2 regions of the Paraglaciecola sp. 2405UD69-4 genome follow, and region 2 is predicted to be linked to the other one. Evidence: predicted binding sites of a transcription regulator. Region 2 holds the regulator's gene; the other holds the start of a gene.
What was found. The regulator sigma-54, encoded in region 2, starts transcription at its own class of promoters, with help from an activator protein. The targets are predictions, from matches to a motif close to GTTGGCACGNNNNTNGNNT.
Positions count from the first base shown of each region.

Region 1: a site for sigma-54 is predicted at 8,933-8,951, ahead of ACMUMK_RS05390 (PEP-CTERM sorting domain-containing protein). Genes of this name have one in related genera too.

Region 1 covers NZ_JBLIXM010000001.1:1,219,003-1,230,299, reverse strand. Annotated here, with positions in the region: gene ACMUMK_RS05450 (HprK-related kinase A) at 1-12, opposite strand, end outside; gene ACMUMK_RS05445 (hypothetical protein) at 2-238, opposite strand; gene ACMUMK_RS05440 (hypothetical protein) at 272-829, opposite strand; gene ACMUMK_RS05435 (S1 family peptidase) at 971-1,750, opposite strand; gene ACMUMK_RS05430 (NAD-dependent epimerase) at 1,872-2,891, shown strand; gene ACMUMK_RS05425 (YdcF family protein) at 2,916-3,665, shown strand; gene ACMUMK_RS05420 (hypothetical protein) at 3,785-4,882, opposite strand; gene ACMUMK_RS05415 (ThiF family adenylyltransferase) at 4,884-5,747, opposite strand; gene ACMUMK_RS05410 (PEP-CTERM/exosortase system-associated acyltransferase) at 5,800-6,606, opposite strand; gene ACMUMK_RS05405 (hypothetical protein) at 7,016-7,162, shown strand; gene ACMUMK_RS05400 (transposase domain-containing protein) at 7,196-7,330, shown strand; gene ACMUMK_RS05395 (hypothetical protein) at 7,734-8,051, shown strand; gene ACMUMK_RS05390 (PEP-CTERM sorting domain-containing protein) at 8,142-8,876, opposite strand; gene prsT (XrtA/PEP-CTERM system TPR-repeat protein PrsT) at 9,070-11,297, opposite strand, start outside.
Region 2 covers NZ_JBLIXM010000003.1:144,963-156,259, reverse strand. Annotated here, with positions in the region: gene kdsC (3-deoxy-manno-octulosonate-8-phosphatase KdsC) at 1-376, shown strand, start outside; gene lptC (LPS export ABC transporter periplasmic protein LptC) at 373-939, shown strand; gene lptA (lipopolysaccharide transport periplasmic protein LptA) at 902-1,450, shown strand; gene lptB (LPS export ABC transporter ATP-binding protein) at 1,450-2,175, shown strand; gene ACMUMK_RS12870 (RNA polymerase factor sigma-54) at 2,231-3,733, shown strand; gene hpf (ribosome hibernation promoting factor) at 3,759-4,046, shown strand; gene ptsN (PTS IIA-like nitrogen regulatory protein PtsN) at 4,079-4,525, shown strand; gene rapZ (RNase adapter RapZ) at 4,522-5,367, shown strand; gene ACMUMK_RS12850 (HPr family phosphocarrier protein) at 5,388-5,663, shown strand; gene ACMUMK_RS12845 (mechanosensitive ion channel domain-containing protein) at 5,860-6,897, shown strand; gene mgtE (magnesium transporter) at 7,088-8,443, shown strand; gene ACMUMK_RS12835 (DMT family transporter) at 8,450-9,313, shown strand; gene arcB (aerobic respiration two-component sensor histidine kinase ArcB) at 9,352-11,297, opposite strand, start outside.

The sequences.
Region 1 (11,297 bases), on a different contig from region 2:
GTTATTCAACATAGGATTCTTTGATTGTACTTGGCTTTAAGAAACCTTTTTGGACTAAGGTTGATAAGGCAGCTAGATTTTCAATGTCACTGCGCTGTTCTGAACAAATAAACTCAATGAGATTTGCTTCGGTTAATTTAACACTTAAAGTCTCGCCTGAATCGCTATTAAAAAATACACATCCAGAAGAATCAATAAAGGAGTGTAAAAACACTCCTTTTTCTAAAAAATCAATCAAACTTTATCCAGATTAAAGTTACTTTAGTTGACTTTAACAAGCTCCTCCTGAGCTGTACATAATAATTGTATCATTTAGCAACTTACCAACACCTGCTGGATCTTCTGAGGCTGATGTATATAAGTAATTTGCAAATGCTGCTTCACTCCCATGTTGTTCAATTGCAGGATAAAAAATGCCATTATATCCATGGTTTACAGCATTCAAATACATTAATACAAGCCCAATATTGACACTATTAACGCCCTTCTTGTGCCTATTGGTTGTAGTTAATATTTCTTTAAAAGTTAAATCTCCGTTGGTGCGAAGAGCTCCATTGTCATTCCACGGGATACCACCAAAAACACTTTCAAAAGAAACCTTTTTGTAATCACTAGCATTGAATTTACTAGAAAGTACAGTACAAACACCTGCTTGCGCATCTGAACCATGCCCAGAAGCTACAATAGAACCAGCAATCCCGGCCCAAGCAGAGCGGGCTGGTATTGAGGCTATCACAGCCCCTGCAGTGGCTCTTTTCAAAAATACGCGACGCTGCTTACTATCTTTAGAAACCGAAGAAACTATTCCATTTGGATTATCTAGACTCACAACAATTCCTTAATTTAAATTCTTTACTGAGCATAAAAAAGCAATTACTAGGCCAATTTGCAAGTAATTGATTTTTATAAATAAATTAAAAATCAACTCTAATACATGTAAAGAATAATGACACACGACTACATAGGAGATCTAGTTTACATCTAGACCTTTACTTACCGCAAGTTCCAATAGGTATTTTATGGGTATGGCGTAACTAATACCTGACGGCTTTTCAAGCACAGCTTCTTTTGACTCTTTTATAAAGACTTTGTTAAGTATCCCCAATACTTCCCCTGAATCCACATCATATATTGGACTACCACTGTTTCCGGGATAAGCAGTTATATCAAGTTGATAAATTAAAAACTGCTCATCCAATCTTTTGAGAATTCTTGTAGATAACACTTGAGAATTTACACTAGGAATTACATCGGGTGTTGTTGCGGCAATCATTCCTTTATGAGTTGCGGGATATAAACCTAACACTGCCCCAATTGGGAACCCAGTAAGCAAAATCTCTGTACCATCGGGAGCATATTTTTCATCAGCTAAGGCTATAGGTGTTAGAGGTTTAGGTAACTTTAGAATTGCTAAATCATGTGCCGGATCAGTGGCGACTACCTCAACTTTATAAATATTGGGTTTTCTTCCTATCCCTGAAAACACAATAAGATGCTGGACTTTTGTGGGATCTAACTCAATCGAAACAACATGATAATTAGTAGCAACAAGAGAACCGTCACCAAAAACAAAACCACTCCCCATCAATTTATGGGGCTGCACTCCCAATGGGTCATATAAACCAACCCCAACAATTGATGGTTTAACTTTAGTTACCAGTTCGCTGATTTCACCACTAACAACTTTACATGAAAAAACAACCGCAATTAATGTGACAATAAAATTCAATAAATATTTTTGATTTTTCATAATTTTCCATGCTGCTATCTGCAAGTATCTGAGTATAATCACAAATTACTCTATTCCAATCCATTTAAATTGTTAAGTTTAAAGGTTTTAAAGATATTAACTAAAATATAAGGTAATAAATATGAAAATTCTGGTCACCGGCGTTGCTGGGTTTATTGGGTATCATGTTACAAAATACTTACTAAGCCGTGGTGATCTAGTTGTCGGTATTGATAACTTGAATGACTACTATGATGTTGCTCTCAAAGAAGGGCGATTAAAAGAGCTAAGTAATCATAATGCATCTGAAAATTTTACATTTATAAAAATGGACTTAGCAGATAGAGAAAATATAGAAAACTTGTTCAAAACTAGTCACTTCGAAAAGGTAGTACATTTAGCAGCACAGGCTGGTGTTAGATATTCAATAGAAAACCCCCATGCCTATGTTGATAGTAACTTAATTGGGTTTATGAATATCTTAGAAGGGTGTCGGCACTTTAATATCAAGCACCTAGTTTACGCATCATCAAGCTCAGTTTATGGTGCGAATGAAACTATCCCATTCAAAGAATCAGATAATGTAGATCACCCTGTTTCCCTGTACGCTGCCACTAAAAAAGCAAATGAAGCCATCGCTCACTCCTATAGTCATCTATATAACTTACCCACAACAGGCTTACGATTTTTTACTGTATACGGTCCATGGGGCAGACCTGATATGGCTTTATTTAAGTTTACTAAAGCGATTTTAAAAGAAGAAACGATAAAGGTCTTCAACTATGGTAACCATCGCCGAGATTTTACTTATATTGACGACATAGTTACCGGAATAATACTAAGCCTAGATAATATAGCCCAAGCCAACACCCAATGGACGGGCGCCAAGCCGGATCCTAGTTCTAGTAAAGCACCTTGGAAAATATATAATATTGGCGCCCACAAACCGGTGAACCTATTAGCTTTCATTGAAACACTAGAAAATGCACTGAATAAAGAAGCACACAAAGAGATGCTGCCGTTACAAGCTGGAGACGTACCAGATACCTATGCTGATGTAAATGCTCTGGCTGAAGACGTTGGGTATCAACCTAAAACAGACCTAACAACAGGAATTGGAGAGTTTGTGAAATGGTATAAAGTCTTTTATGAAATACTGTAAAGTTAAGGAATCGCAACACTTCCTATGTTAGAAGATATAGCAAGATCTCTCAGCTCCCCTTTAGTTCATTCAGCGCTACTATTTATATTGCTAAGGCTTGCTTATTTAAGCTCTAAAAGTAAATTGTTATCATTCTTTTCATTCTTACCTATAAGTTGGCTTTTACTTTGCTCGATGACTTATCCAAGTGTTTTATTAATCAAGCATTTAGAAGATCCATACCCCACAGTCAAAATTGAATCTAAAGCTTGGCAACAAACAGATGCAATCGTTATCTTAGCCTGTAACTACTTTGAAGATAATGAGTTACCTTTTGTCTCAAGATGGCCAAATTGCTCTATGCAAAGAAACCACCATGCCGCACGAATGTATCACTTAGTAAACAAACCTATCTACCTAGCCGGCGACATTTTAGGTAAAAAAGATGTCAACTCACAAGCAGTACATAATCGGGAATTCTTAACGAATATGGGGGTAAACTCCCATGACATATTTATCAATGCCAAAGGGAGGAATACTGAAACCGAAGTCGCTGCACTAGCCGAAATGCTCGATGGAAAATATATCTCTTTAGTTACTTCTGCAAGCCACTTAACCCGCGCACTCACATACTTCGAAGACTACAATATTAAGGTGCTTCCTATACCAGTTGAACACTTGAGTCGTAAAAAAGTCGAGCCAGTACTAGGCTTACCCAATGCGTTTAGTTTATATAGGAGTGAAAGAGCCCTACATGAATACTTAGGGTTAATTTACCAAAACCACCTGCGTTAAACACATTAAAAACATGCTAAATAAGTGAGTACCAAATTACAGGTATTATTCTAACTTAACCATCTTTTAGACATTCTATCATTGTTATTTAGAATGATAAGTCAAATAAAAAAACAACTCTATTCCTCTTCAAAAGAAAGAATTTTAGATGTATCCAACCTATTTGTTTTTGAATTATTTGGCAAGTCTCCACTAGGCTTGCCTATTCTTAAAATCCACTGTATTTCTCTCGTTTCTACACTTAAAAGTTTACGATATTTAGCCACATCAGATTGAAGATAAGGTGCTTTTATCCCTGTGGCGCTGAATATATTAAGCTTTGGTTTAATATCAGAGTTAAGGATCTCTGTACTTAAGGTAGAAGGCTGAAAAGCATAACCTAAATTGGTTAGGTTAAGTAAAACATTAAACATTTCACTAGAAGCATTAACTTTCTCTTCCAAACTCATTCCAGCTTGTACAGAAAATACAAGTGCACTTTGACTAGAAACCCACAGTTTTTTCTGAGCAAACTTCATCATCAATCTAGCGCCGATAAACTTCAATAAATCAAAAAACACATGATGAAATTGTATTAATTTTATGGGAAATACTTCTGCTTTGCTTAAGCCTAAATTCCTCCATGGCAAACCAGTTTCTGACTTCGTATCAAAGGCAACACTATTCATGATATCAAGTCCTAACCCCTTAGACTGCCAAACTGTACAATCACAATTAGATAAAAAATTAAGTAGGTCCTGGGGAATATTTTTAATAAGTTTACATTGACTCAACTGCAAATTGTTATTTAACAAAGTTTCATCCGCACTAATAAAGCTTGCGGGTAAGTATGGCCGTCTATCTACAGCCCGTTTAGTTAAGGCCTGATATAAACTCTTTGTCGCTAGCTTGCTTTGATTACCACTTTTAATAACCTTAAGCGCTATGACAGATTCTTGGCTTGTGAAAGGCGAAAAATTTGCAAGGTTAAATTCTACATCCGAACTAAAACTATGCTCCTCTAAAGAAACAAGTATATAGGTAAGTAGACTCCCCAAAGTTATGGCAATAGTATAATCGTCATATACAAGTGCATGCTTCGCTTTATCAGCTAAATAATCAACATGAAATGTTTGTGTAGAAAGATTAAATCTAAATCTAAAAGGCTGGCAGTTATCCCCACTCATATAATACTTTGCAGTGTCAATTATTTTTACGGCTAACTCTTTATCCATCATACTACTTACTCAACACGATTCTTTTAGCAATATTAAATTTTATCTTTTGAATTAAACCTCTATTACCAAAAGGGCACCAAGTTTTTACTAGCTTATTCTTATATGCATCAAAGTGAAAACCATGAGGAGCAGAGATTAAGTCTCCTCGATTCAATAATATCTTTAGAACATATGTTCCCGCTACACCAGCACAAAAGTCTACTGACATGGGTGTAGATGGCCCTTTTCGAGCGTTAAAATCAGCTCGACTTTCGTCTACTAAATATGAGCGCTGCAACATACTTGGAGATAAACCAATTAAAAACTGTATGAACTGCTCATTTTCAGTTTTTGCATCGTTAAATCTAAAATATTCCTCATAGGTCATTTTTCCTGGCTCAAAGTATAAAAATGCCACCCCCATACCTAATGGAGCAGCAGTTAAAATGGGAATGTTTTTTTGTTGGCATTTGGAATAAACCAATTTTCTAGCTTCAAGTGCGAAGAAGTCCAGACTATCCACATAGACATCAACACCTTCTAAAAACTCATCTACATTTTCTTCATTGACACCTTTAAGAAACGTTTTTATTTGACTCTCTGGGTTTATATCTAAAGCCATTCGCTCCATAACCAAACACTTTGGTTGGTCAAGGGTAGACATAAATGCCCCTGCCTGACGGTTAAAATTATGAACCTCAAACTCATCAAAATCTGAAATATTGAAATTAGCAATCCCTAATCTAGACAGTGTCAATAGATGTACGCCACCTACACCGCCACACCCTGCGATTGCGACTTTTTTGCTTCTCAATATTTGTTGTTCAGCTTCTGTGACCCACCCAATATTTCTAGAGAATGCTTTTTCATAATTAAAGTCCGACATCAGTACCTCTTTAAAACACTTTTTTCATAAAAAAATTATGTTCAACAATGAATTATTCTTTATGCTTAAGAGACTTTCGGATCTCTTTAAGCATTACTTGAAAGCCAGGAGTTAAGCTCTCCATTAGCAAGGAAGGGTTGATATAATATGGCGCTCTTTTACCATGATAATCGACAGTCGGGCCTATTTTTTCAAACTTAATTCCAATAAACCCCATACTTCTAGCAAGGCGAGGTTCCATCATGACAAAGGTATGCTTAATGTTATTTTCTAACACAATAGAAGCCGCTGATAAATATAGACCAACCGCGATAAATGGGAAACAACGTAACTCATTCTCCGAGTAAATCTCTTTATTAATAACGGCAGTTGCAGCACCTTCGAATTTATCCGTGTGTCTTTTTCGAAAGCCTTTTGGTACTGCTAGCCTAGAAATTTCACAAATCTCATAGGGAGCGAAATCAGCTGGATTAATTTTATCTTTTGCAATTGAATCAGCACAATATGTCTGCAATGGAAGGCTATGTTTTGCTGTTTCCGGCCTAACAACTCTTACAGTACCAGCAAACTGTAATGATGGAATATGCTGTATAAGGCAATGGGTAGAGTAATTATCAAATTCATCACGTTCAAAACCATTGTCTGACGTATTTAAAAAACCCAACTCTTCACAATAAACATCGTGTCTTATTTTAAATGACTCTTTTGATAACTCGGGAGTCTCGGCTACTAACGGGTGCAGATATTTAGAAAAATGACGTGCTACTGTTTTAACTTCTCGATTAATTCCAAAATCTATTACCCTCTTAATAATTGGACCAATGACTGGTTTTTCAGTGTACTTTTTAAGTTTCTTCACATTTAACAATCCGTGACTTTCAAATCAACAACGAATACTTTAAAACCTCAATATACAATGTTTCTAAAGGTAGTAGTTCAGTATTCCATAACACCTAATATTGAACTAGTTACATAGGTGTCACGATCTAAAAATAATTTAAGCTTACATCATTACATAATGAGCATTATGGGACCAACTTTTTAAATCAGGTAAATAAGTTTCAAACATCTGTACTCCATCAGTGGCTGGTGGGGGCAAAAAGCTTTGATATTTATTTGGATCCTAGATTAGTGAATTGAGAATAACAACTTATAATACAGATATAAAAAAAACGCTATTTGCGTAATGCCGATCAGTTAAGCAAAATAACTTGACGCTCAGCGTAATGAGATCAAAATCTTGTGATCATGGTCACAGGATTTTTTTTATGTCTCTCGTCTCAGTTTTAGAATCAACATTATCCGAATTATCTGAACTTACCTCACTCGATAAGCTTCAAGGGTTACTCCACCCAGAGCTGCTAGAGCAAGCCTTCGAACATGCAGGAGTGATCACTGTACGCAGACGTCGTTGACCGCTGGATGCAGTGATATGGTCTGTCATCGGCATGAGCCTATTCCGTCACGCGTCAGTGTGGGATATTGCTAGCAAACTGGACATTTCATTGCCCGGTAAACATAAGTTAATCGCACCCAGAGCCTTGGTACAAGCGCATCAGCGACTTGGGTTTGGAGCGGTTTAAAAAACATTTGAATTACAAGCATCTAGAGCATTTGGCTCCTATGCAATCGAACAATGGAATGGGCTAAATCTTCTCGCTGCAGATGGCGTGGTATATCGAACTGAGGATACCCCTGAAAACTTCACTGCATTTGGTTGTGATAGAAATAATCACAGCCTGAGTCCTTACCCGTAGGTACGAATATGCTGTCTGGTGGAGGTATCCAGTCATTCATTAACACTGTTTAATAGAGGTTATTACTCTGTTGGATTACTTCATCAGTGGCAGCAAGCTGGTGAGAGTACGCATTGGATGCTCCCCGATACGATAGAAGCGCGGTTAACGACATACTACCTATCGAGTACTGAGTTCATTAACCGAAGTCTATGCAGAGCGCTGGGAAATTGAACTGGGCTTCAGAGAGATGAAACAAAGCTTACTGCACGCAAATTATACATTAAGAAGTAAGAAACCTGACATGGTTGGTCAAGAATTATGGGGGCTGCTGCTTGCTTATAATCTTGTTCGTATAGCCATTCTTGATGCGACTAAAGAGCTGGACATCACACCAATACGACTGAGTTTCTCTCACTGCGCCCGACATTTCATGGCATTCTTAACCACTATTCCCATACGAAGCGCAAACAAATTACCGTTGCACAATCAAGAACTACTTGGCACGTTAAAACTATTTATTTTACCCGACAAGGCAGTACCCAAGAGCGGTAAGAAGAAAATCTAAGAAGTATCTATACAAAAAAAATGCCAGTCAGTTGTTGACTGACTGGCATTACGCTATTTGCGATTTTTGATCATTTAATTAAATTAATAATTAAACTAATTTTCTACGGCGTAACCCAAGACCAACAAGACCCAAACCTAAAATAGCTAAGGCAGAAGGCTCTGGAACAACACCAACTTCAGACAAAATAAAATCAGTACTACCATTTAATGAATCAACAACGGCAGTAACTCTAGATATTTGGCTTAGATCAACACCACCGAACAATGACAACGATACCAATTCTGTATAGTTTACTGGGAAAGTAACAAAATCCGTATTAACCACTTCAGGAATAGTTACCGATGCAGTTGATGTTACATCATTTATATCAGTTAAAGAAATATCTACAGTAAAACCAGCATCTGCACTAACAATATCGAAATAGAAGTCACTACCAGCAGTAGCAAGGTCTAAAATTCCAGTATTATCGCCAGCGTCATATGTAGTGTCTCCGTTTACATCTACAAAGTAGTCAATGGATAAAACAGAATTAACACCAGAGTCTTCACTATAATTAAGATACCCGTCGTTAAACAACAAACTACTAGAAGTAGTATTGACGCTATCTGAAGGAGGTCCACTTTGCCAGGTTAAAGTATAAAATACATCCGCACCTGCATCCGAAACTTCTTGATCACTGTCAGTTTGCGTTACATTGGTTACTTCTAGCTCTACGCCTGGAGCCGGATAATTAAATGAATCCAATACAAAATTAGCTTGAGCCGGCATTACAGCAGCAAGCGTTAAAGCAGAAGCCATAATAGCTTTTTTAAATTTCAACATAGTTTTAATCCTTCAATTAAATTTTATAACACATCTTAGTTGCCTCAAAAAATAATATGCACAGGACATGCCAACAAACAAAAAACCTTACAAATCAACAACTAGTTACAACCTCAAACTCAACACCAAACAAGAATGTAAATATTACTGACACAAAAAAGTAATAATAGTTGGTGTTTCTTCTGTCCCAAACCTAATGAAGTGACTTACGTAACTCTTTAGATTTTAGTGAGTACTCCTCTGCTTTTACCTCATACCCCAATTTAAATAACACCTGTGAATATGTTTCCAACACACTAGGAGAATCAGGAGCTAGAACTACAGCCTTCTCAGCATATGACAAAGCCCCTTGATAATCAGACTCTAAAAATAATAAATATGCTAAGTTGTTAAGAGCGTTAATATTCTCAGACTCAACTTCTATAACATGTAAATACGATGATTTAGCTAAATCTAAATTCTCACTTAAAATTGCCAACTCCGCAATTTGCAACTCAGTGACAAGAGCTCTACCTGTCTGATTTCCATGGTTTAATAAAAACTTTAATGCATCAGTATATCTTTTATCATCCCTTAGAGCTTTAGCATACAAACTTGCATTATAATCACTTGGATACGCATCATAGTACTCTTTCAACTTAGGGATGGCCCCTGCATAATCTCCCTCTAAAGCCATTAGCTGACCTTTAAACCCATGACCTGTTGCACTGTTTTGAGTATCCAGAGGTAAATTAGCAAACGCTTTATTACCTTGAACTACTTCTCCTAGCTTTATATAAAAATAAACTGCAAGTATGCTAAAGCGCTTATCATCTGGAAATTTCTGTTTGGCTTCACTTATGACAGTTAACGCCTCTGTGTTATTTCCTAACATATCATTTAACGTAATCATCTTCAGATATACATTTTTATCATCAGGCTGGGCTGCATGCCATTTACCTAAAATTTTATTCAGATTTTCTAGTTCTTCTAGTTTGTAATAAACGTTTGCTAATAAATTCCATAACAAGCTTGAGGTATTTTCGTCAGTGTCATCCAAAGTAAACACACTAATAAATTTGTCAAATTGACTATCCGTATACAAGGCAGAGGCATAAAGTAATTTAATCCCAATGTTAGTTGAAGCTCTTGAAAATGCCTCTTCAATACGTGCTAAACCTTTGCTGGAATCACCTAATCTTTTGTTGATAAGAAAATATTTTTTTAAAGCTATTACATTTTCTGTATGAACTTCTAAAACATTTAATAAATAACTCTCAGCATTCTTAAAACGACCTTTATTGACATTCATATCTGCAAAATAGAAGTTTGCTTCTGGATTAGCTGGAGCAATATTCAATACTTTGTTATAAAGCAATTCAACATTAGCTATATTACTTAAACCAAGCTCTGCTTTAGCGGCTAAGGTATAGCCCTTGATATCATTAGGCTCTTTACTAATCCAGACGTTTGCTAACTCCAGAGCCTTAGTAAACATTCCTGCATCAAGATAAGCTTTGGCTAGAGCATTCTTACCAGCCTCACTGCTTGAGTCTAACTCTAATGCGCTTTCTAAACTATCTATCCCTTCTAAGTTATCTAACGTGAGCTCCAGTATTCCTTTTTGAATCAAATTTAGTGGATTGGTATAATCCAGTCTATTAGCTACAACAGCCAATTTTTTAGCCGCTTCATTTTTACCTTGCCTTAAAAGTTGAGACGATGCGGAAGATAACAGTAATACATCATCCTCAGTTAAACCATCAAAGTCAGATAAGGCATCGCCTGCTTGTTCGTTAAGACCTAATTTTAATTGGATAATAATCAGTAACTTTCGAATAGGGCTATCGTCTGACAATTGGCCTTTTATCGCAGAGATATGGTCATAGGCTTGCTCGTAATTTTTTAGCCTGAAAGCACTAAGCCCAGCAATAACTCTGTTTGGTACAGAAGACAAATTATTTTGAATCGCTTTTTCGATAAACAATTTAGCATTTTCAAAATCATCAGCTTGATAACGAATAATCCCTTTTAACTGGTTAACAAACGGTTGGTCTGGATTCGACTTGAGTAATTGGTCCACTTCTTTTTCCGCAATATCAAATTGATTATTTTTTATATAAGCATTCGCTAAAAACATTCTAGATTGAATATTTTGCGGTAAAAGCTCTTTGTATTTTTCATAACTTGCCACTGCTGCTTTACTATTATTTAGTAAAGTGGATAGCTGACCTTTCAACAAATAAGCATCAGACAAGGTGGGCTCAATTGCGATTACTTGATCAATTTTCTGTAATGAAGCTTCCACCTGTTTATTACTAAGGTCAACATAAGCGTTACCCAATTGACTATAAATAGAATCACTGGATATTTCATTAGCACCTCTAATGGCTTCTTTAGCTTTATACTCTTCGCCTAACTGAAAGTGTGCAAGAGCTTTGT
Region 2 (11,297 bases):
TCTCTTGAACATAGGAATTCATGTGGTTGTGATTACTGGCCGCAAATCTAAAATGGTTGAAACCAGAATGACAGCCTTAGGTGTAAAACATATATTGCAAGGCTGTGAAGATAAACAACCTGCACTTGAAGCCTTACAATTAGAGTTAGGCATAAAAGCCGAACAAACCGCTGCCATTGGTGACGATATGCCAGATATGGGGATGTTCAATGCAGCAAGCCTAAATATCTGTGTCAATGACGGTCACCCATTAGTGGCAAGCACTGCAGATTATGTTACACAAACGAAAGGTGGATTTGGCGCTGTTCGAGAAGTGTGTGATTTAATCCTGCTAACTAAAGGGCAACTTACCAATATTCATGGCGCTAGCGTATGAGCCGCCTAACGATTTGTATATTGGTTTTGTTTAGCCTTGCCTTAGGACTGAGTTTACCTGCTTGGCTAGAACAGGAAAAAATAGAAAACTTACCCGAAACTGAAGAAGCTTGGATACCAAACTATCAAGCCAATAAAATGAAGAGCACTTTGTACGACAAGTTTGGGCAGATTAACCATCAGGTATATGCTGAAAAAATGGAGAATTATGACTTACTAGGCTTCACACTTTTCAAGGAACCAAGTTATTTGTTATATGCTCAAACGTTACATTCTTGGCAAGTAGACGCAAAAGAAGGGACGCTATACGAAGATCAAAGGTTACAATTTGAAACAGACGTAAAAGTGACGAGCTTAAGTGAAGAAGGCTATGTACAAACTATTCGCACTAACTTTATCGAAGTAAACTTAACAGATAAGACCATGTATTCTGATCAGGCTGTAGAGATTATTGGCCCGAACTATGTCATTAATAGCAATGGTTTTACCGCAAACTTAGAAACCCAAAAATACGAGTTACTTAACCATGTCAAAACCGTATATCAACCTACTGCGTCACGCTAGCTTACTGGCTGCGTTGCTATTTTCAGCGCAGAGTGTAGCCGGCAAAGATGACTTTAATCAAAAGATTGAATTGTCTTCTTTATATCAGCAAGCAGACGGGATCGCTAAAAAAGCATTCCATGAAGGGAATGTTGTGATAAAACAAGGCTCGTTAGAGCTTAAAGCTGATGAATTAGAGATTGATGCAAGTGCTGGAGACGGCAAAGAAATATTCATTGCCACGGGCAATCCAGCAGAGTACTCCCAACAACAAGAAGACGGCAGTATTGTCACCGCAAAAGCGAACAGAATTGAATATAAGCGTGAGTCACGTGCACTGTCTTTGTCAGGTGGAGCGCAGATTGAACAAAATGCAAGTAGCGTGAAAGGTGAATCTATTGTGTTTAATATGGAACTTGAACAAATTATTGCTCAAGGTGACGAACAAGGCAGCGTGCCAGTCATTACAACTTTTCAGCCCGTCTCCAAAGAAAAGTCAAACGCAAAAAAACAACAGGATAAACAACCTTAATGGCCTTATTAAAAGCTAGCCATTTAGCAAAATCATACAAGTCTCGACAAGTAGTACGGGACGTTAGCCTAGAGGTTTCAACCGGGCAAATAGTTGGTTTACTTGGGCCAAATGGTGCGGGAAAAACTACCACTTTTTATATGATTGTAGGTTTAGTACCTTTAGATAAAGGTGACATTTATATTGATCAACAAGAATTAACCTTACAGCCCATGCATGTGCGTGCTAGGCAAGGTATAGGTTATCTTCCACAGGAAGCATCAATATTTAGAAAGCTCACTGTATACCAAAACCTAATGGCAATATTGCAGACTAGAAAAGAATTGTCTAAAGAACAAAGGGAACAACAAGCAGACGCGCTACTAGATGAATTCAATATCAATCATATTCGTAATAGTCTAGGAATGAGCTTATCAGGTGGCGAAAGACGCCGAGTAGAAATAGCAAGAGCACTAGCAGCAGATCCTGATTTTATACTTTTAGATGAACCTTTTGCAGGGGTTGATCCTATATCAGTTAACGATATTAAAGTCATAATTCAACATTTACGAGACCGTGGTTTAGGTGTTTTAATAACAGACCACAATGTACGGGAAACCTTGGATGTATGCGAAAAAGCTTACATTGTTAGTCACGGTGAATTAATTGCGTCGGGTACGGCGGAAGATGTTTTAAGTGATCAACGTGTAAGAGATGTATACCTAGGTGAACAATTCAGGCTATAGTTAGCACATACGTTAACTCGGCTGATAAACACATTACATTAAATATAAGAAGTGAATGAAACCCTCTTTACAGTTAAAATTTAGCCAACAGCTCACAATGACACCTCAGTTGCAGCAAGCTATCAAGCTGTTGCAGTTGTCTACTTTGGATTTGCAAACTGAAATTCAAGAAGCCCTTGATTCAAATCCATTACTTGAAGTTGAAGAGCAACACGACAATGCCAGTGGCGATAAAGCACTTGAAACCAACCACTCTGCTGACTCAGCAGAGAAATTAAGCGAGCAACAAGAAGTCAACGTTGACAGCGTAGAAGCTGGCGATGCTCTGCAAAATAATGATATCCCTGAAGATTTACCTTTAGACAGCACTTGGGACGAATACCTAAGTGCATCATCTGCCCCAGCTCCAACATCATCCTCATCGAGTTCAGGCTCAGCCAGTGATGATGAACCTGTGTTTCAAGGGGAAACCACAGACAATATTCAAGACCACCTGCTGTGGCAAATGCGCCTCACTCACTTCAGTGAAACAGATGTCGCCATAGCAATGGCCATCATTGACTCTATTGACGAAGCTGGTTATTTAACGATAAGTACAGAAGAAGTGCTAGCCAGCATGGACGATGAAGAAATAGAGTTGGATGAAGTTGAAGTCGTGTTAAAGCGTATTCAGATGTTTGATCCAATTGGCTCAGGTGCGAGAAGCGCACAAGAGTGTTTACTTATTCAACTAAACCAATTTTCTCCTGATACACCTTGGTTAGAAGAAGCCAAGATGTTGATCACCGACTATTGTGATCTCATTGGTAGTAAAGATTATCGAACCTTAATGCGCAAAACCCGCATGAAAGAAGACGAATTACGTGAAGCAATGCGCTTACTACAAACTCTCAACCCAAGACCAGGAACAGCCATAGTTACTGGTGAATCTGAATACGTAATTCCAGATGTATCGGTTGCCAAAAAGAACGGCCGATGGACAGTAGAGCTCAACCCAGACAGCTTACCAAAACTTAATGTAAATCAGCAATATGCGGCCATGAGCAAGAGTGTAAAAAGCTCAACTGACAGTCAGTTTATTCGCTCGCATCTCCAAGAAGCTAAATGGTTTATAAAAAGTGTTGAAAGTCGTAACGACACCCTACTTAAAGTCTCTAATTGCATAGTTCAGCAGCAAATGGGGTTTTTCGAGCATGGTCCAGAAATGATGAAACCTATGGTGTTAAATGATGTTGCCGAAATGGTCGACATGCATGAATCCACCATTTCACGAGTTACTACTCAAAAGTATATGCACACACCACGTGGTATCTTTGAGCTTAAATATTTCTTCTCAAGCCACGTTGCCACAGAAACAGGTGGCGAATGTTCTTCTACGGCTATACGCGCTTTAATTAAGAAGCTAGTCGCAGCAGAAATGCCCAGTAAACCACTAAGTGATAGTAAAATTGCTCAATTGTTGGCCGACCAAGGCATAATGGTCGCGCGGCGGACAATAGCAAAATATCGGGAGTCCTTAATGATACCCCCGTCAAATCAACGTAAGAGCCTACTATAGGCGCATTAAAGAAGGAAAAGGCGATATGCAAATTAACCTTACCGGTCATCATGTAGATATTACAGATTCTTTGAAGAACTACGTCGACACCAAATTCACTAAGTTGGAACGGCATTTCGATCATATCAATAACGTACACGTCATTTTAAATGTAGAAAAGCTAACCCAAAAAGCAGAGGCAACTTTGCACCTCAGTGGTACTGAAGTATTCGCAACATCAGAACATTCTGATATGTATGCTGCGATAGATGGATTAATAGATAAGCTCGATAGACAGGTGTTAAAGTACAAGGAAAAGCTACAACGCCACTAACTTAAATTCCTTACAACAATTAGAATATGCCAATGGAAATTAAAGATATCCTTCACCCTGACTGCACCTTGTGTGCAGTTCAGGGAGCAAGTAAAAAAAGAATCCTGGAACATATCAGTGATATTGCTAGTCAACACTTACTAGAAATAGATCAAGCCACCATTTTATCTTGCCTTATGTGCCGAGAAAAAATGGGTAGCACAGGGATTGGCAATGGCATAGCTTTACCCCATGGGCGCCTTGAAAATCTAGAAGAGGTGATTGCAATAGTTGTTACCAGCGAAACGCCTATCAACTATGAAGCTATAGACAATGCTCCTGTTGATGTTTTTTTTGCAATATTAGTTCCCACAGATAAAGCTTCAGAACACCTTGGTACTTTATCGGCAATTGCCGAAAAACTAACAAATAAAGAAACGCTGAAAATGATGCGTGCCGCCACTACAGACGAAGAACTATTCAAGGCTGTAGTCGAATGAAACTTATCATTACTAGTGGTCGCTCTGGCTCTGGCAAGTCTGTAGTACTAAGATCTCTAGAAGACCTTGGGTATTATTGCGTCGATAATATCCCAGTTAATCTGCTCCCCACATTAATTCACACGGTAGTAGATGAATACCAACAAGTAGCTGTTAGCATTGATGTTCGAAACCTCCCTAAAGATCCAAATGAACTAGTAGAAATTCTTAACTATCTACCGGAATCTTGGGATGTGACCATTCTTTACCTTGATGCCAGCGACGATATTCTAATAAAACGCTTCAGCGAAACAAGACGATTACACCCATTATCAAAACAAAATAAATCCTTATCCGCTGCAATTCAGGCAGAAAGCCAACTGCTTGCCCCTATCGCTGAGCGAGCTGATTTATATTTAGATACAGACCAATTATCGATACATCAGTTAGCAGAACTAGTGCGAGAAAGGATTTTAGGCAAAAAGAGTTCAAGGTTAGTATTGGTATTTGAATCTTTTGGATTTAAATATGGAACACCAAAAGATGCCGACTATATGTTTGACGGGCGATTTTTACCCAATCCCCATTGGGAGCCAGATCTAAAACATCTCACAGGTTTAGATGCCCCAGTACAAATTTTTCTAGGCTCACAGCCAATCGTGACTAAGTTTATTTGGCAAATTCAAAATCTAATATCCACTTGGCTCCCCCACTTAGAAAGAAACAACCGTAGCTATGTCACCATTGCCATTGGCTGTACAGGTGGACAACATCGCTCAGTTTACGTGGCAGAAACCCTTGCGAAAGCATTTACAGACTCACATCCTGATGTACAAATACGGCATCGCGAACTAAATCGCTAAGCCTTACAAAGAAGAACGCTATGGCCACATTCGAGAAAACATTACTGATTGTCAACAAGCTTGGACTTCACGCTAGAGCTGCCACGCAACTGGTTCAGTTAACCAATAAGTTTGATGCTGAGATCACTTTGCATCTTGGCGAAAAAACCGCTTCAGCTAACAGTGTGCTTGGTTTAATGATGCTAGAAGGCAATCAAGGCAAAGAGATTAGATTTGTGAGTGAAGGACCAGACGCCAAAGAGGCGTTAGATGCAGTGGAAATATTAGTGGCAACTCGCTTCAATGAAGATGAGTAAACGAGTATTTATCTGTTAAAAAAGAGCTAGCTGCCTCCGCATCCCAATTCAACTTTTACCCCAGCAAATTTAAAAAGTATCTCCCCGAACTAGCAGACATTCAAAAACCTGATTGCCACTCTTACTAAAGCGACTAATTTGACGCTTAGTGATAGGATAAGCCCATAAGAAGACATGTATCTAAAAGGTAAATTTTGTGGACCTAAGTGATAACCTATTAATGGATTGGCTGCCCGCATTAGTCACTTTATGTTTTTTTGGCTTTGTAACTTGGCTAAGTCAAAAGCTCATGCTCATAAGGCAACAGCATAAAGGCAATGAAAACACCTTTTCTCGCCAAGTAGTAACGCTATTGCTATTACTTGTGGGCTTAATCAGTGTGGTGATTTCACTGCCCTTAAAGGAAAATCTTGAGATACAAATCCTTAGCTTGATAGGCTTAGTTTTATCTGGATTATTAGCATTTTCCTCTACGACTATATTCGGGAACTTAGTCGCCGGTACCCTACTTCGCTTTACTCAACCATTTGGCACAGGTGATTTTATTCGCATCAATGGTACTTTTGGCCGTGTCACTGAGCTGGGTTTATTCGATTGTGAGGTGCAAACAGAGTCACGAGAGTTGGTGTCTATCCCAAACAGTATATTGATCACTAATGCGGTCACTGTAGTACGCCGCTCCGGTACCATTATTTCTGTTGAGTTATCCTTAGGCTACGACTTACATCATAGTCGTATCGAGGAATTATTGTTAAAAGCAGCCGAGCAAAGTGGCCTTGAGGACGGCTTTGTCCATGTAACCAAGCTAGGAGATTTTTCTGTTAGCTACAAAATCAGTGGTTTGCTCGTTGAAGTTAAAAACCTGCTAACTGCACGTTCCAATCTACATAAGTATGTATTGGACTGCTTGCATGATAACGATATTGAAATTATGTCTCCTAATTTCATTAGCCAACATGCAGGTCCTGATGCTAAACGCATGATTGCTCACTCTCCTGCATTTAAAAAGGTGAAAGATGAGTCTATTGCTGAAGACTTGATTTTCGATAAAGCAGAGCAAGCTCAACAAATAGAAAATGACAGGCTCGATATGTTGCAAAGAATCGAGCAGCTAAAAGAGAGCCTTAAGCATGCAGAGAAAGATAAGCAGCAACTTATTGACGCTGAAATAGAACAGCTAAAAATTAAAGTAAGCGAATTAAAAGAGGTTGCCGAGGACCCAGACAATAAATAAAACTACTTTCTTATTTAAAGAGATAGGAAGTGATTAACTTCCTAGATAAAGCTAGCTTCATCATACTGTATAAAAAGTGCGTAAATATGTACTGACCAAAGGCCGTGCATCCATTACACTATTTGTCGTTATGAGCCCTTGTAACACTGTTTCTTTTTAACCCTCAATATTGGATACATATACGTTAACTATGCCAGACACCTTTGAATCCAAAAGCATTCGTAGCCAACGTCATGCTATAAACGAAGCATTACAGCTTGGCCAAAACGACCTCGCCACAGAGTTGTTACAAAGCCTACAACCCTGTGATATTGCTCTTTTATTGGAATCAAGCCCAAGCCGCAACCGAATAGATATTTGGCAGCTTATCTCCCCTAGTTTATATAGTGATGTGCTAGAGGAGTTATCCGAAGACGTTCGTAATGGCATATTAGATACCATGCAGCCAGATATGGTATCCGATTTGTTAGAGGAGATGGATACGGATGACCTAGTAGACACCCTACGAGGCCTTCCTGAGGCTGTCTCACAAGACATTTTAGCAGCTATGGATGAACAGGATAGGCAAAGAGCTGAACTCGGCCTGTCATATGGTGAAGACACAGCTGGCTTTATCATGAACACAGACGCCATCACACTGCGTCCCAAAATTAATGTTGATGTGGTTTTAAGATATCTACGTTTAAAAGGTGATATTCCCGAGCACACAGATACCCTTTACGTGGTCGATAGTGAGGACAAGCTCATGGGTGGCGTTGCCCTCACAAAATTAATTACCGCTGCTCCCGACACTCCAGTAGAAACGCTAATTAAAGACTCAGAAGCAATTCCTGTTGATATGGATGACGGTGAAGTTGCCAATCTCTTTGAGCGCTATGACTGGTTATCTGCCCCAGTGGTAGATAAAAACAATCAATTAGTAGGCCGAATCACCATAGATGATGTTGTAGATATCATTCGAGAAGACGCTGAACACTCCATGATGAGCATGGCAGGGCTAGAAGATGAAGAAGATACCTTTGCGCCTGTAATAAAAAGTACCCAACGCCGTTCTATTTGGCTGGGAGTAAATTTATTTACTGCCTTAATGGCTGCAGCAGTTAGCGATATGTTTGAGGCAACCTTAAGCCAATTAGCGGTACTTGCTATTTTAAATACAATAGTACCTAGTATGGGTGGTGTTGCTGGTAATCAAACTCTCACCCTAGTGATAAGGGGTATGGCCCTAGGGCATGTAAGTTCTGCCAATGCTAGGTGGTTAATCAGTAAAGAATTAGCCATTGGCTTTTTGAACGGCATTATTTGGGCTGTACTTATTGCTTCGGTCATCGCTATTTGGAAACAAGACTTCATGTTAGGTGCTGTCATAGCATTTGCAATGATGATCAATATGGTAGCTGCAGGATTAGCAGGGGTTACCTTACCCATGCTCATGAAAAAATTAAAAATAGATCCTGCCTTAGCGGGCAGTGTAATACTCACAACTATCACAGATGTAGTAGGAATTTTCGCTTTTTTAGGAACGGCTACATGGTTATTAATGTAGGAACGAATGAGCAACATAAAAACTATCCCACTAACGCTAATAGCGCTATTTGCATTTGCGGCAAACTCAGTGTTTTGCCGCTTGGCGCTAAACTCTGAACATGTACCTCCATTAGATTTTACTGTAATTCGGCTAATGTCAGCAGCCTTTGTGTTAGCCATCATTATATTATTTCAAAATAAAATTAAGCTATCTGGGTTAACTCATCATGGCAGTTATTCCGGTGCTTTTTACCTCTTTATCTATGCTGCAGGATTCTCATATGCCTATGTATCTTTAGGTACGGCGACAGGCGCACTGATACTTTTTGCATGCGTACAATTTACTATGTTGTTTAGAGCTTGGTTACTCGGTTCTCGTATGGGTGTTCAGGAATATATAGGAATATTTTTATCTGTTGCTGGCTTTGTTTACTTTGTGTTACCGGAATTAGAAAAACCCAGTGTGGTAGGCTGTGTGTTAATGGCCATAGCCGGTGTAGCGTGGGGCTTCTATAGCATAATTGGCTCAAAATCAAAGCAGCCACTTTATGATACAGCCAGTAATTTTTTGCGCTTAGTGCCAATAAGCTTACTTGGATTAGCATTTATTTTAGTGGATACAGGGCTGACAATCACTCCTATGGGTTGGGTTTATACAGTAGCGTCTGGGGCTTTAGCATCTGGCGTAGGATATGCTATCTGGTACTTAGTACTGCCTAACTTAGCGCCAAGTATTGCTGCTGTATGTCAATTATCTGTGCCTATTTGGGCAGCAGCCGGAGGCATCTTACTGGTTAATGAACCACTAGATACTCACTTAGCCATATCGGCAGCAGTGATACTTGGCGGTATTTTGTTAGTCATATTGGCAAAAACTAAAAGCAAATAAAACCAACTCACATGCCTATGTGAGTTGGTAAAGTTTACTTAGTCATCTATGTCTTGCTTGCTAAGCCAATTATCTAATTTCTGCATATCTTGCTCTGCCGCTTGATTAAGCTGCTCTACCCAGTCATGAACATTTTGCCACCAAGCAGGGTGGTCACCTTGTTGGATCTCGTTAGCTATTTTTTGTACCCTAGCTAAACCAACAGATCCGGCGGCACCCTTTATTTTATGAGCCTGCGAGCACACTTCATCTTTTTCATCAGCACTTAAGCTAAGTTGCAGAATGTCCATGTATTCGGGCATGTTTTCTTGGAATACTTTCACACTAGTGCGCACCATTTCATGGCCTATGGTATCCACTAACATTTGTAATAATTCTAAATCTAAGAAAGTATTCAATTCGTCTTTCTTAGGTTCTTCTTTTGGTTGATGGGGCTCAATTGGCAACTCGCAGAACAGACTATTGAATACCTCAATAATTCGACTCTTTTTAACTGGCTTGGCAATTACATCGTCCATACCATTTTCGAGATACTCGTCACGGGTTTTAATCACGTTTGCCGTTAAGGCAACAATACTGGTTTGTTCTACAAGTGACTCTTCATGGAGTACGTTTGCCACTTCAAACCCGTTCATATCTGGTAGCTGAATATCCAGTAAAATAAGATCGTATTCTTTCTCTCTTGCTTTATCGATAGCCTCTTTACCTGTCATAGCAACGTCTACATATTGCCCTAGCTTTTCAAGCAATGCTTTGGCTACCATCACGTTAAGCTCTATATCTTCAACCAATAGGATCTGTAAACCAGTAACCTTCAAAGACTCAACTTGGATGGGCTTTTTACTGATAGCTAAGGGCAGCTCAACCGTGAAACAAGTTCCTTTACCAATCTCACTGCTTACGCTTATTTTGCCGTTCATCAAGGATACCATTTCTTGACAGATGGCTAAGCCAATTCCTGTTCCGGTAGCACTTTGATGTTCAGGTAAGTCAACCTGGTAATACATAGCAAAAATCTTATCTAATTCTTGCTGCGGGATCCCAACACCCGTATCGCGTACATTAAAGGTAACTTTACTGGTAGCCGCATCAATAGGCTCTGCTTTAACCTCTAAAGACACTGTACCTTTTTGCGTAAACTTAACCGCATTAAACAAGAGGTTCCAGAGGATCTGTCTTAATCGAGTACCGTCTACTTCGACCAAAGCTGGCAGTGGCTCATGGACTTTAGCCACGAAGGTAAGTTCTTTATCCTCTGCCAATAACTCTATGATACTACCTAGCTCAGAGGTGAAGTCGTTCAATGAAACTGTTTTTAACGACAGCTCTAATCTGTCTCTATCTAAACGGTCTAAGTCAATGATGTCATTAAAGATATTGCCTAAAGTAATGCCACTAGCATAAATTGTACTTACCCAAGCAAACTGTTCACTAGTAAGGTTGGTGTCTCGCAACATGCGACTTAAACCAACGATACCGTTTAATGGTGTACGTAATTCATGGCTAATAGTGGCAATAAAGGCAGTTTTATCTTTACTGGCTTTAGCTACAACATTTTCCGCTTTTTTACGCTCTGTGATATCACGGCCAAAGGCTAGTAGACCAAGACGAACATTTCCCTCTCCATAAAAGGGAACCTTACGCATTTCAAAATAGCCTCTTCGTCCATCAGCAAAGCGCAACCATAATTCTTCGGTAATGCTTTCATTGTTTTCAAGCACCTTATGATCACTTGCAACTACTTGTCTGGCTAATTCTTCGTCATACACCTCATGTGGTGTTAACCCTATAAGCTCTTGTTCAGTTTTCCCTGTCATTTGTTCTGCCACTCGGTTACAACCGGCAAAACGCCCTTCTTCATTACGGTAATACACTAAATCAGGAGAAGCATCGATGATAGACCGCAACAAGGTAGACAACCTCAGCGCTTGCTGCTCTTTATCAGAACGGTCTTCAATCTCCCGCTCTAAATCACTAAACACAC